DNA from 4 places in the Phyllobacterium sp. 0TCS1.6A genome. Region 4 is predicted to be linked to each of the others. Evidence: riboswitches for the same ligand, from Rfam matches in the RefSeq annotation. Region 4 holds a riboswitch; each other region holds the start of a gene.
The links. A riboswitch is a leader RNA that binds a small molecule or an ion and turns the genes downstream of it on or off. The one in region 4 is predicted to bind cobalamin.
Positions count from the first base shown of each region.

Region 1 (3,203 bases), on a different contig from region 4:
GGCTGGCGGCAAGGGAGCGAATGACCTCTCCCGGCGCGATGAAGGTCGATCCATAGGCGACGGACAGCACGGCAAGCGTGGCGATCAGCACCACGCCCGCGCCCAGTCCGAAGATCGTGCGGCCCGGTATCTGCACTCAGAATGCTTCCGGGTGCATCGCGTTGGCGATCTTGGCGATTGCCTCGACATTGGCCGGCCCGGGCGTCAGTTCCGCATAGCGCAGGGCGACGAAGCGTTGGTTTCTCACCGCGTCGGTCTCCTTCATCGCCGGGTGCGATTTCAGGAAGTCGAGCAGCTTGGCATAGCCCGCATTGTCCTGGTAATCGAGCAGCACGAGGAATTGCGGGTTGCGCGCCGCCACGGTTTCCCAGGATGTCGTGCCCCAGCTGGTTTCCATGTCGGCCATGATATTGGTGCCGCCGGCTTCGGCGATCATCGCGGTCGGGATGGCGAACTTGCCGGCCGTGAAAGGCTTGTCGTCGCCTGAATCATAGAGGAAGACGCGGGTGCCGCTGTCGCTGCCGATCTTCGACCTTATCTCGGCCAGGCGCTCTTTCCAGCCGGCGATCAGCCTGTCGGCCTCGGCCTCCTTGCCGAAGATGATGCCGAGCTTCTTCATGTCGCCATAGAGCAGTTCCATGGTCGCCGCCGGCCTGTTCCTGTCGAGATGGATGCAGCTTTCCGTCAGCTCCAGCGTCTTGATGCCATAGGGCGCCAGCGTATCGGGCGTCACGTCGCCGCCGGGCTTCATGCCGTAATACCAGCCGGCGAAGAAGAAATCCGGGCTTGCCGCCACGAGGTTTTCCACGCTGGCATATTTCGGCGCGAGTTCCGGAATGTCGCCGAGCTGCTGCTTGAACGCATCGTCCAGCTTGTACCAGCCGGTAATGCCGCTGACGCCGACGATCGACGGCTGCAGGCCGAGCGCGAAGGCCATCTCGCTCATATTGATGTCCTGGATCACCGCCCGCTTCGGCGCGCTGTCGAAGGTGACGGAGCGGCCGCAGCTTTCGACGGTGACTGGGAAGGCAAGCGCCGGCAGCGGCACCAGCAGCGCAAGCATGTGAGCGAGGGATAGCGCGAACTTCTTCATGATTTGCTCCGTATGGGCTGGGATGCGGAATGGGGGAGGCTGGCCTCGAAGACCATCAGGTCGCGGTCCTGCGAGGGATGGCGCATCCTCAGCACGTCGAGGGCGAAGACGTCGCTGACGATCCGCGGCGTCAGGCATTCGTCCGGGGTGCCGGTCGCGACGACCCGACCCTGCTGCATGACGGCGATGCGCGTGGCGAAGGGGGCGACGAGCGGCAGGTCGTGCAGCACGGCGATCGTGGTGACGCCGAGGCCGCCGACCAGCGCCAGCAGCTCGCTTCGCGCCCGCGGATCGAGATGATTGGTCGGCTCGTCGAGGAAGAGCACTTTCGGCTTCTGGCAGAGGGCGCGGGCGAGCTGCATGCGCTGGCGCTCCCCGCCCGACAGCGAGGCGACCGGCCGGCGCGCGAATGCCGCCAGATCGACGCGGACAAGCGCCTCCTCGACGATTGCCGCGTCCTCGTCGCGCCTGAAGGCGCCGCTGTGCGGGATGCGGCCGAGCGCGACATAATCCTGCACGAGCAATTGCCCGGCGGGCGCATCGGTCTGGCCGACGACGGCGATCAGCCGGGCACGGTCGAGCGGCCGAAGCGCCGCAATGTCGTCGCCATGGATGCGGACGCTGCCGGAGGAGGGCTTCAGCAGCCCGGCCATCATGCGCAGCAATGTCGATTTGCCCGCGCCGTTCGGACCGATGATCGCCAGCCGCTGTTCGGCGCCGATCTCGAGGCTCGTCGGCTCGACCAGCATGCGGCCATTGCCGGCGCGGTAGCCGAGCGCATCCATCGACAGGGCGGGCTCACTCATTGAGATATCCTCGATGCTGCATGATGGGCAAGCCATAATGATATGTTATAACATGCGCAAGTGTCGGCGAGGCATTTGACCTTGCCGGGCCGCAGGGCGACGCTCACCCACGGAGCGGCGGGAGACGATGCGAAGAGGGCGGAGATACTTGCTTTCGGCGTTGGCATGTCCGGCTGTTCTGGAAGGGGTCAGCAGGGACGATTATGCCTCCGAAACGGACCGGGCCTTCGAATGGACCGGAAAAGTAGACGCGAATCTACCGGCACTGCATCGCCGCCGGCACACCCCGTCCGGTTCGAGTTATCCGTTTGATGGCAGGTCTCCTGGCTTGCGGGTCGTCATTCCGCCCTGCCTTCCCGGTTTCCCAGTGGCATATCGGGCTTCACTCACCGCCTACAGTTGCGGGGGCAGCCACGGCATCGGTCCCGTTTGGGTACGCCTTACCGTGTTCCCTTTTCATCTCCGGCTTTGTCGAACCGGAGAAACCATCGCTCGAATCTGTAACCCAAAGCGCAGGCAAAGGGAACAGCCCGCACTGGCCGGCTGGCGATAAAAAGCGGCAGGGAACAAATTTTGGGCGTGATCAAATTTTGAGCGTGACAAGGCCCCGCAGTAGGTTAGCTTAAGGTGGGCTTCGCACCCGAGGGATCTCTGTCTGGATATGAGGCCACATGGCAATACAAGCTGCGCTCTACCATCTGACGCACTATAAATATGATCGGCCCATCCGGCTCGGGCCGCAGATCATCCGGCTCCAGCCTGCGCCCCATTCCCGCACCAAGGTTCCAAGCCATTCGCTGAAGGTCAGCCCGGCCAATCATTTCGTCAATCTGCAGCAGGACCCATACGGCAATTTCCTCGCGCGTTTCGTCTTTCCGGAACCGGTGAGCGAATTGAAGATCGAAGTCGATCTCGTTGCCGACATGACCGTCTACAATCCGTTCGATTTCTTCGTCGAGCCGGAAGCGGAGACCTGGCCGTTCGAATATCCGCAGGAGCTGCGCCGGGACCTGTCGATCTATACGGAGCCCGAGCCATGCGGGCCGCTGGTGGCCGATTTCCTCGCCTCCATCGAGAGGACGCCGGTCAATACGGTCGATTTCGTCGTCGCGCTCAATGCCCGCCTGCAGCGCGAGATCGGCTATGTCATCCGCCTCGAGCCCGGGGTGCAGGAGCCGGAGGATACGCTGCGCGCCGGAACCGGCTCGTGCCGCGATACGAGCTGGCTTCTCGTCCAGGTACTGCGGAATCTCGGGCTGGCGGCGCGGTTCGTGTCCGGCTATCTCATCCAGCTCAAGCCGGAC
Region 1 is NZ_JAPMAB010000011.1:108,272-111,474, forward strand. It holds gene OSJ75_RS20500 (FecCD family ABC transporter permease) at 1-136, opposite strand, end outside; gene OSJ75_RS20505 (ABC transporter substrate-binding protein) at 137-1,093, opposite strand; gene OSJ75_RS20510 (ABC transporter ATP-binding protein) at 1,090-1,899, opposite strand; cobalamin riboswitch at 2,195-2,404, opposite strand; gene OSJ75_RS20515 (DUF2126 domain-containing protein) at 2,571-3,203, shown strand, end outside.
Region 1: linked by a shared signal. The riboswitch ahead of OSJ75_RS20510 (ABC transporter ATP-binding protein) and the one ahead of OSJ75_RS01740 (CbtB domain-containing protein) in region 4 are both predicted to bind cobalamin.

Region 2 (3,203 bases), on a different contig from region 4:
GGACGCGAGGGGCTGGACGAAAGCGTGAAGGTCCGCAGGATGGATTCGGGCTGCGTCCCGAGTTCGAAGGTCATGAACTGGCCCGGCTCATACCGGAACCAGTTCTGATTGTCGGAGCGAAAGGTGAAGGTCTTGACGTTGGGCGCTTCCTCGACGACCGACAGGCACTCCAGGAGGTGCAGCCTGTCGCTCCACGGCTGCATCTGGTCGAGATGTTTGTAACCGTGGCCCTGGGGAACGCCCATGTTCATCATGCCACCCTGCTGAGCTTCGCGTCGCCGCCGAGACGGCTTTCCATCATGTTGCCGTACCATTCGAGGAATTGCAGGACGCCACCCTCATGCTCGGGCGAATAGGGTCCCGGCTCGTAGGCAGGCGAGCGAATGCCGAATGCATTCTCCTCGACGATCCTGCGATCCTGGTCGTTGGTCTCGAGCCAGACATGGGTGAGCTCGTCGATCGTATAATCGACGCCTTCGACCGCATCCTTGTGCACCAGCCACTTCGTCGTCACCTGCGTTTCGTTCGGACCGAGCGGCAATACCCGGAACGAGATGGCATGATCGGCGAGAATGTGGTTCCAGGTACCGGGATAATGATAAAGCAGCAGCGAGCCGATCCGGCGCGCATTGACATCGTCGCTCAACTGGCGGCCGACGGCGCGCCTGCCCGACAACGTATAGCTTTCCGCCTCGCCCAGCAGCGGCACCCGCGTTGCACGGTATTGGCCATTGTCGGAGATGCGGAATATGCTCGGCAGGCCCTCGGATTCGCACTTGTCCCAGTGGGCGACGATCTCCGGATCGCTCTTCGATCCCTGAATGCCGGTTGCGCTCGGCGCTTCGGGGAACGTCTTGCACAATTCAGGATGGTTGCCTGCGCAGTGATAGCACTCGCGGTTGTTCTCCCATACCAGCTTCCAATTGCCCTTCTCGACAATCGTGCTCTGATAGGCGATCTTCGTTTCCGTCAGGCGGTGCGGGGCCAGATACGGCTCTAGCAGCGCGCGTGCAGGCCCAAAATCCGGCGCCACCTGGGCAAGGCAGATGAAGACATATCCGCCGACGCTCTCGCAATGCACCGGCTTCAGGCTGAACTGGCTCGCATCGAAATCATCGCCCATCTGCCGCGCGAACAGCAGCCGGCCGTCGAGTTCATAGGTCCATTGATGGTAGGGGCACACAAGCTTGGCCGAGCTTCCGCGCTCGCCCGCGCAAATGCGCGAACCGCGATGGCGGCAGGAATTGTGGAATGCCCGAATGTTCTTCTCCCGGTCGCGCACGATGACGATGGGATAGTCGCCGACCTGCACGGTGAAGTAGTTGCCGGGGCGCGCCACCTCGCAATCATGGCCCACGAACAGCCAGTCGCGGTAGAAGATCGTCTCCATGTCCAGCCGGAAGTAATCCGGATCGGAATAGAAGGGCTGCTCCAGCCCGTAGCCCTGTTTGCGCTGCCTGAGGCTTCTCAGTAGTTCCGCTTGAATATCCATGTCGTGTCCTCGCCTGCCAATATTGCGAAAGAACTGACTGGTGGTGATGGAGAAGATGCCTGCACGGGCATACCGGGCATTATCATACTCCTTGATCGCCCACCGCGATCAGTCGGTTTATGGCCTGGGGCTGGTTTCCGGGCTCTGGAGCTCCCTCGCAGGACGCCGCGACGCCTTCCCGGGAATTCCCCAGTGGCTCTTTTGCCGCGTTTTACTCCACCACCGTTGCGGGGGCAGCGCCGGGTTCAGACCGGCTTCCCAATTCTCCGCTCCCCTAGAAGCGGCACCTCAAGCAGCTCCATATGAGCACTAGGCAAGATAAAAGGATAGGTGCGGAAACGACATGGCATTTACGCAAGACGACACGGCCCGCCTCATGGCCGGCCGTGCCGCAGATACGCGGTTTTCGCAGGTGCTAGCCGCGATATCGATATTGCTCGATGGACTGGGGCTTCATCTCGATGGAGAAGCCGGGAAGCGAGGGTGGCATATAGGCCGCATCGCGTATGACGCATGGATCGACGAAATGCTCGTGCAGATGGTCGACATACTCGATCACCCTGCCCTCCTTGGTGCCGGAGACGGCGACATAATCGAGCATCGACAGATGCTGGACATATTCGCAAAGGCCGACGCCGCCCGCATGGGGCCAGACCGGAAGTTGATACTTGGCCGCAATCAGCAGGACGGCGAGCACCTCGTTTAGGCCGCCCATGCGGCATGAATCGATCTGCACCACGTCGATCGCGCCTTCGGCGATGAACTGCTTGAACATGATGCGGTTCTGGCACATCTCGCCGGTCGCCACCTTGACCGGGTGGATCGCCTCGCGGATCTTCCTGTGGCCGGCAACGTCGTCCGGGCTCGTCGGCTCTTCGATGAAGAACGGCTTCACGAAGGAAAGCTTCTTCACCCAGTCGATGGCTTCGCCCACTTCCCAGACCTGGTTGGCGTCGATCATCAGGATGCGGTCCGGTCCGATGACCTCGCGCGCGATCGTAAGACGGCGGATGTCGTCCTCCAGATCGCGTCCGACCTTCATCTTCACATGATTGAAGCCCGCATCCACCGCTTCCTGGCACAGGCGGCGCAGCTTCTCGTCGGAATAGCCGAGCCAGCCGGCGGATGTCGTATAGCAGGGATAGCCTTCGCGCTTCAGCGTTTCGATGCGTTCCGCCTTGCTCTGCTCTGCCTTGCGCAGAATTTCCAAAGCCTCGTCCCGCGTCAGCACGTCGGTCAGGTAGCGGAAATCGACGATATCGACGATCTCCTCGGCGGTCATCTCGCCGACGAGCTGCCAGACCGGCTTGCCGGCCTGCTTGGCCAGCAGATCCCAGACGGCATTGACGACGGCCCCGGTAGCAAGATGCATCGCCCCCTTGTCCGGCCCGATCCAGCGCAATTGACTGTCGCCGGTGATGAAACGCCAGAACCGCCCCGGGTTCTCCTTCACCCAGGCAAGATCGAGGCCGATGACAAGATGCTTCATCGCTTCGATGGCAAGGCAGCAGATTTCATTGCCGCGCCCGATGGTGAAGGTCAGGCCGTGCCCCGAGAGGCCGTCAGTATCCGTATCAAGCACCACATAGGCTGCGGAATAGTCCGGATCGGGGTTCATCGCATCCGATCCGTCCAGGCTTTGGGAGGTTGGAAAACGGATATCGAAGACGCGAAGGTCGGTAATGCGGGTCATGTTCTTTCCTCAGACGGT
Region 2 is NZ_JAPMAB010000010.1:39,624-42,826, forward strand. It holds gene OSJ75_RS19125 (hybrid-cluster NAD(P)-dependent oxidoreductase) at 1-251, opposite strand, end outside; gene OSJ75_RS19130 (aromatic ring-hydroxylating oxygenase subunit alpha) at 251-1,492, opposite strand; cobalamin riboswitch at 1,603-1,798, opposite strand; gene OSJ75_RS19135 (L-fuconate dehydratase) at 1,908-3,185, opposite strand; gene OSJ75_RS19140 (SDR family oxidoreductase) at 3,195-3,203, opposite strand, start outside.
Region 2: linked by a shared signal. The riboswitch ahead of OSJ75_RS19130 (aromatic ring-hydroxylating oxygenase subunit alpha) and the one ahead of OSJ75_RS01740 (CbtB domain-containing protein) in region 4 are both predicted to bind cobalamin.

Region 3 (3,203 bases), on a different contig from region 4:
CCCGTCGGAATATTTCACCTTCTTGCACGGCTTCATCGGAGACATCCCTCCACGGATCTTCCGACGTTGGGTTAGACCATGTTTCGGCCCGCCCGTCAGGGCATGTCATTGCGCGGGAGCGGCCTGCGGGAGAATTTTCTCCCGCAAGCCATCAAGTCGCGATGATGCCGCTCAGCCTGCCGGCTGCCTGGTCTTGCGCAGATAGGGCAGGACGCGCTCGAAACCGCCGAAGCGTTTTTCCGCGTCTTCGTCGGAAACGGCGGCGGTGATGATGACATCCTCGCCCTGTTTCCATTGCGCCGGAGTCGCCACCTGGTGCTTCGCCGTCAGCTGGATACTGTCGATGGCGCGCAGGATCTCGTCGAAATTGCGTCCGGTCGTCATCGGATAGGTCAGGATCAGCTTGATCTTCTTGTCGGGGCCGACGACGAAAACCGAACGCACGGTGGCATTGTCGGCGGGGGTGCGGCCCTCGGAAGAATCGCCGGCTTCGGCCGGCAGCATGTCGTAGAGCTTGGCGACCTTCAGGTCCTTGTCACCGATAAGGGGATAGTCGACCTCGTGTCCGGTCGCCGTCTTGATGTCGTTCTTCCATTTCGAATGGCTCTCGACCGGATCGACGGAGATGCCGATGATCTTGGCGTTGCGCTTCTCGAATTCGGGCGCAAGACCGGCCATGTAGCCGAGTTCGGTGGTGCAGACCGGGGTGAAATTCTTCGGATGGCTGAAAAGCACCGCATAGCTGTCCCTGATCCAGTCGTGGAACCTGATCTCGCCCTGGGTGGTGTCGGCAGTGAAATCCGGCGCAGTGTCGTTAATGCGTAAGCCCATCGCTGTCTCCATTTTCGCTGAGTTCAGGCACCAGAACGGAAGGATTTGACGCGTTCCTCGCGCAAAAAGCTCCCGTTCACGCCAATTTCGCCGGGATTGTAGCGCGAGAGAGGCAAGAAGCAATGGCAAAGGCGGAGAATGGGGCGGCCTCCGGGAGCGCCGCAAGGCCGGCCGGTTCCGCCATGGCCGAGTTTCCCCGGTATATCGCCGATGCTCCCTTGACGGATCGGCCGGCGGTGGTTCTTATAGCGCCGTTCCGGTTCTTCCTGCCGCAAGGCAGGGAGCTAAGAGGGAAGTCCGTGAGGCAGGTTTGAACGCCTGCCGAAGCCGACGCTGCCCCCGCAACTGTAAACAGCGAGTTGCTGTCCCCGTCCATTCGCAAACCCTGGGTTTCGCGGATGGTGCGGTAAGCCACTGAAGCAATTTCCGCTTCGGGAAGGCCGGCCAGCAATGATGACCTGTGAGCCAGGAGACCTGCCGAAACATGTTGAATGTCCACGGGCGGGGTGTCCTGTGTCGCTTTGCATCGGCCCGCTGCTGCAATTCAGACGCAAAGCCCCGTCCATCACGATGATCGGGGTTTTTATCATGGGTCTTTCCTTCTGCCAGAACAGGAGCGGCATCCGCCGCGATGTCGATGCCTCCACCGCGCCCGAGGATGTTTTCATGCGCTGGCTGCTGTCGCGCCCGCAGGGCTCGGATATTGCCGAGGCGGCGCGGCGCGAAGTGGCGCGGCTTGAATCTCCCGCCAGCCGGCATGAAGGGGCGCGGCGGCTGCACGAATTGTTCCGTGCGCTCATCGAGGCTGAGCGGCCCGTCAGGGCTTGACCTGCGGCGGTTCTGGCCTAGTGTTGAAGTTGATGACCAAGACTTCGGGAGGAGGGACTTGGAGAAAAGTCAGAACGGCTTGCATGCCGAACAGATTCAGACGGCGCTGACCGGCAATGCAGCGGCGAAATCGGCGCTTGTCGCTTCATGGGGGCGATCGATGCGCCTCTATGGCTTGCAGCCGGATGACGAGCGCAGGCCGACCATCATCCTCACCGACCGCGAATTGCGCGAAGCGCGCGAAAGGCTCGGCTCCCTGATATCCACCGCCTCCGCTTCCCTCGACCGCCTCTATTCCGCCGTCGGCGGCGCCGGCTGCTGCGTGCTGCTTGCCGACAAGAACGGCGTGCCGGTCGACCGGCGCGGCTATGAGGGCGATGACGCGACTTTCTCGAAGGTCGGCCTGTGGACCGGCGCCGTATGGAGCGAGGAAAGCGAGGGCACCAACGGCATTGGCACGGCGATCGCCGAACAGCGGCCGCTGACGATCCATCGCGACCAGCATTTCCGCAGCCGCAACACGGCGCTTTCCTGCACGTCGGCGCCGATCTTCGATCATTGCGGCCGGCTGATGGCCGTCATCGACGTTTCCTCGGCGCGCGCCGACCTGACCGAGGGCGTGGTGCGGCTGATCGGCATGGCGGTCTCAGACGCGGCGCGGCGGGTGGAGGCCGAGAATTTCCGCCTGGCCTTCCCGCGGGCGCGCATCGTCATGGCCGAGGGCGACCCCGGCAGCGAGCGCGCGCTGAATGCGCTGATCGCGGTCGACCAGGACGATCTCGTCATCGGCGCGTCGCGCTCCGCCCGGCAATTGCTGGGCCTCACCGACGAGAACCTGCGGACGCCGCTGCCGGCAGCCAATCTGCTGGGCCATGAACGCGACGCCGCCGCCGATTTCGCCGCGGCGGAACGCAGCGTCATCCAGCGCGTGCTGCGCCGGGCCAATGGCAATGTCTCCGTTGCCGCCAGCATGATGGGCATGAGCCGCGCCACGCTGCACCGCAAGCTGAAGAAGCTCGGCCTGAACTAGTGTGGGACGATCGCCTGTCGCAGATATGCGACAAATGCCGGCATCAACTCGCCATGGCGGGATGACAGCCGCGCCAGAGCGCGCGAAGCTCTCCATAGCCGCAGGAGGCGGCCCGGAAATTCGCGCGTATTGCATCTGCAGCAGTCCGCTGCAGGAGCCGGCGCAAGGGAGGAAACCATGAACAAGGTAGAATTCAACCGCACTGTAAAACCCAACTTCAAGGCCAGATACGGCAATTTCATCGGCGGCAAGTTCGTCGAACCGAAGGCCGGCAGATATTTCGAGAACACCTCGCCGGTGAACGGCCAGGTCCTTTGCGAGGTGGCGCGATCGGACGCCAGCGACGTGGAAGCGGCGCTCGACGCCGCCCATGCCGCCAAGGAAGGCTGGGGCCGCACCAGCGCTGCCGAACGCAGCGTCATGCTCAACAGGATCGCGCAGGTGATGGAGGACAATCTCTCCGTCCTGGCCCAGGCCGAGACCTGGGACAATGGCAAGCCGATCCGCGAGACGA
Region 3 is NZ_JAPMAB010000002.1:231,074-234,276, reverse strand. It holds gene OSJ75_RS05290 (hypothetical protein) at 1-36, opposite strand, end outside; gene OSJ75_RS05285 (peroxiredoxin) at 172-831, opposite strand; cobalamin riboswitch at 1,072-1,328, shown strand; gene OSJ75_RS05280 (hypothetical protein) at 1,420-1,659, shown strand; gene OSJ75_RS05275 (GAF domain-containing protein) at 1,718-2,689, shown strand; gene adh (aldehyde dehydrogenase) at 2,867-3,203, shown strand, end outside.
Region 3: linked by a shared signal. The riboswitch ahead of OSJ75_RS05280 (hypothetical protein) and the one ahead of OSJ75_RS01740 (CbtB domain-containing protein) in region 4 are both predicted to bind cobalamin.

Region 4 (3,203 bases):
ATGACGATATGATCAGGCCGATCCTCGCGGTCCAACAGCTTGGTCATTGTCGGAATGAAGTCATCGGCCACGGTGCAGCATATGCAGCCATTGTTGAGTTCGATGACGTCCTCGTCCCGGCAGGCTTCGATGCCGCAGCCCTTGAGCAGTCCGCCATCGACGCCGAGATCGCCAAATTCGTTGATGATCAGCGCGATACGCTTGCCATCTGCGTTTTCCAGCAGATTGCGGATCATCGTCGTCTTGCCCGATCCTAGAAAACCAGTGATTACCGTCGCCGGAATCTTGTGCCCCTGCATTTCATTATCCCTTCATTTTGAGCGGCAGCCCGGCTGCCAGAAAATAAACACTCGCGGCAACCTTGGCCACCGCCTGGTGGAGCCTGCCGGCATGGTCGCGGAAATCGCGCGCCATGCGGTTCTCCGGCACGATGCCGAGGCCCACTTCGTTCGATACGAGCAACGTCGCGCCTTCCAGCTTGGGCAGCAGCGCGACGAACCGCGCAATTTCCTCGTCCACATCCTTTTCAGCCATCATGAGGTTTGTCAGCCATAGCGTCAGGCAATCGACGAGAACCACATTCTCCGCCCCGCAATTCGCCTCCAGCGCCGCAACGAGATCGAGCGGCTCTTCTACCGTCACCCACGAAGCGCCACGTCCTTGTCGGTGAAGCGCGATACGCTGTGTCATCTCCTCATCCCAGGCACGCCCGGTTGCGATATAGACGAAGCGCTTGCCTGAACTTTCGGCTAGTCCTTCGGCAAAGCTCGACTTGCCGGACCGCGCGCCGCCAAGCACGAGCGTGCAGCCGCGATCCAGTTCATGCATCAGACTTCAAGCTCCGATTGAGCGTAAGTCTGCAGGAGCCAGCCCAGCGAGATACCGAGTACGGCCCAGAAGAAGAGGTTCGTCGCCAACGTCGATACGGCAAATTCCGATGCCAGCGTCGGCGGAACCGGCGAGGTGAGATTATCGGGCTCGGGCGCGCCGTAGAGATGAGGCGCGACGATGAGCGCAATGCCGGCGATCTTCGCCCAGATGAAATCTTTAAGCACGATCAGATAGAGGCCGCCGGCCGTGAGCAGAACTGTGACCAGCCACCAGGTCTGACGGGCCGCGAGATCGGCAGCGGGCATTGCGGGCAGTTCCGGCGCAAGGCTGAAAGCGGGTGCGAAGTTGAAGATGAAGAACCCTGCCAGACCCCAATAGACGCCGTTCTGCAACGTGATGCGACGGCCGAGAAACAGGGCGGCTGCGCCGGTCACCAGTGCAAAGCCCGCACCCGCAACGAGATTGATCAGCAAGGTATTGCCAAGCCGTCCTAACGGGAGTTCTGCCCCGGCCTCCTCGGCATGTTCATGCGGCGTCGCAGCGGCACCCTGCGCCGCATGGTCCGATTCGTGCGAATGCCCGCCCTCGCCTTCGAATTGTTCGGCGTGCAGGATCAGAGGTACGTTTCGGACATACATGGCCGGCGTGAGAAGGATACCGGCGAACAATCCGGCCACGATTGTAGCCAGAAGATATTTTACCAACATGGTTTCAGTCCCCATCGGAATACGATTGTGCCGATACCGCAACGATATCGGTCAAAACCGCAGGTTTTTCGGCAATCAAGCGCGCTAAAGAATCAGATTCAGCTTCGGCTCAGTGGCAGGGAAAACCGTAGGAATGGCGCGTATCATGCGCGGTATCGTGCAGCATGTCGGAATGGGCCATGCCGACGCCATAAATGATGAAGACACCGAGCAGCAGCGAGACGACAGCGGTCGTCATACGCGAAGCAAGCGGTATGGAAATCGTATTCGAAGTAGAAGTGGCAGCCATAACAACCTCCGTGCAGGGCCAGAAGGGACAATCCTTCGGTTCTGGGCATTATTGCCCTTTGACTGGCAGGTCTCCTGGCTCGCGGGTCATAAGATCCTTGCCTCCTTCCCGGTTTCCCAGTGGCTGCTGCAAGCGCTTCGGCTCGCAGCGATGGCATGATCCTATCCGCTCTACAGTCGCGGGGTCGGCTACGGTTGGACCGCCCTGATGGGTACGGTCGTCGTATTCCCTTTTGATCCCTAAGCCTTTGGCCAAGCGGGAACCAATCAATCCCGAACGTTAGTCACCAAGCGCGCGAAATGTCAAAACAAATCCGCCATGGCCTTCACCGGGAGATCGAACTGACGGAAAGGAGCGCATCGATGTCCAGAACCTGCTCGAGTTGCGCGGCGATGGCGTCAAGGGCGAGTTCCACGCCTGCCTTGTAATTCGACGGTTCCGCCACAACTCCCATCGAACGCAGAAACTGCGTCCTGAAATCGTCGGCGCCGAACAATCCATGGAGATAGGTTCCGAAAACCTTGCCGTCAGCGGAAGTCGCTCCATCATCGATCCCATTGATACGCGTCGCAGGCCGGGTGCAATCGGGCCCGGCAGTCCTGCCGAGATGGATTTCATATCCCTCCAGCGGCAAGTCGAAATGCAGCGAATGCGCCGTCACATTGCGCACGGTCTTTTCAGGCTCCATGATGGTCGTGACGTCGAGAAAACCAAGACCATCGACCTCTCGCGCAGGTCCCTCGATGCCGTCAGGGTCGAATATGCTGCGCCCAAGCATCTGGTAGCCGCCACAAATGCCGACAATCGTGCCTCCCCGCCGGCGATGGAGATGAAGATCCTGATCCCAGCCATTCGCTTTCAACTGCTGAAGATCGCCGATGGTGGATTTGGAGCCCGGAATGATGACAAGGCCGGCATCGGCCGGTATCCGCTCGCCTCGGTGCACCCAATTGAGTTCGACGGCCGGCTCGCTGCCGAGTGGATCAAGATCGTCGAAATTCGCGATCCGGTCGAGCACCAGCACGGCGATTTTCAGCGCGGGGCCGGCACTTCGGGTCAGCCGCTCCAGCACGACCGAATCCTCCGCCGGCAGGCGCGCCGCATCCTTGAGCCATGGAACAACGCCGAAGGAACGCCAGCCGGTAAAATCGGTGATCGATTTCAACCCTTCGTCGAACAGCGATACGTCGCCGCGAAACTTGTTTATGATATAGCCGGCGATCATGCCGCGATCCTCTTGCGGCAAAATGGTGTGTGTACCGACGATGGACGCGATGACACCGCCACGGTCGATATCGCCGACGAGCACCACCGGAACACCGGCGCGCGTTGCAAAGCCCATATTGGCGATGTCTCCCGCCCGCAGGTTGATCTCG
Region 4 is NZ_JAPMAB010000001.1:370,121-373,323, reverse strand. It holds gene cobW (cobalamin biosynthesis protein CobW) at 1-299, opposite strand, end outside; gene cobU (bifunctional adenosylcobinamide kinase/adenosylcobinamide-phosphate guanylyltransferase) at 304-828, opposite strand; gene OSJ75_RS01745 (CbtA family protein) at 828-1,538, opposite strand; gene OSJ75_RS01740 (CbtB domain-containing protein) at 1,648-1,827, opposite strand; cobalamin riboswitch at 1,874-2,109, opposite strand; gene OSJ75_RS01735 (cobyric acid synthase) at 2,153-3,203, opposite strand, start outside.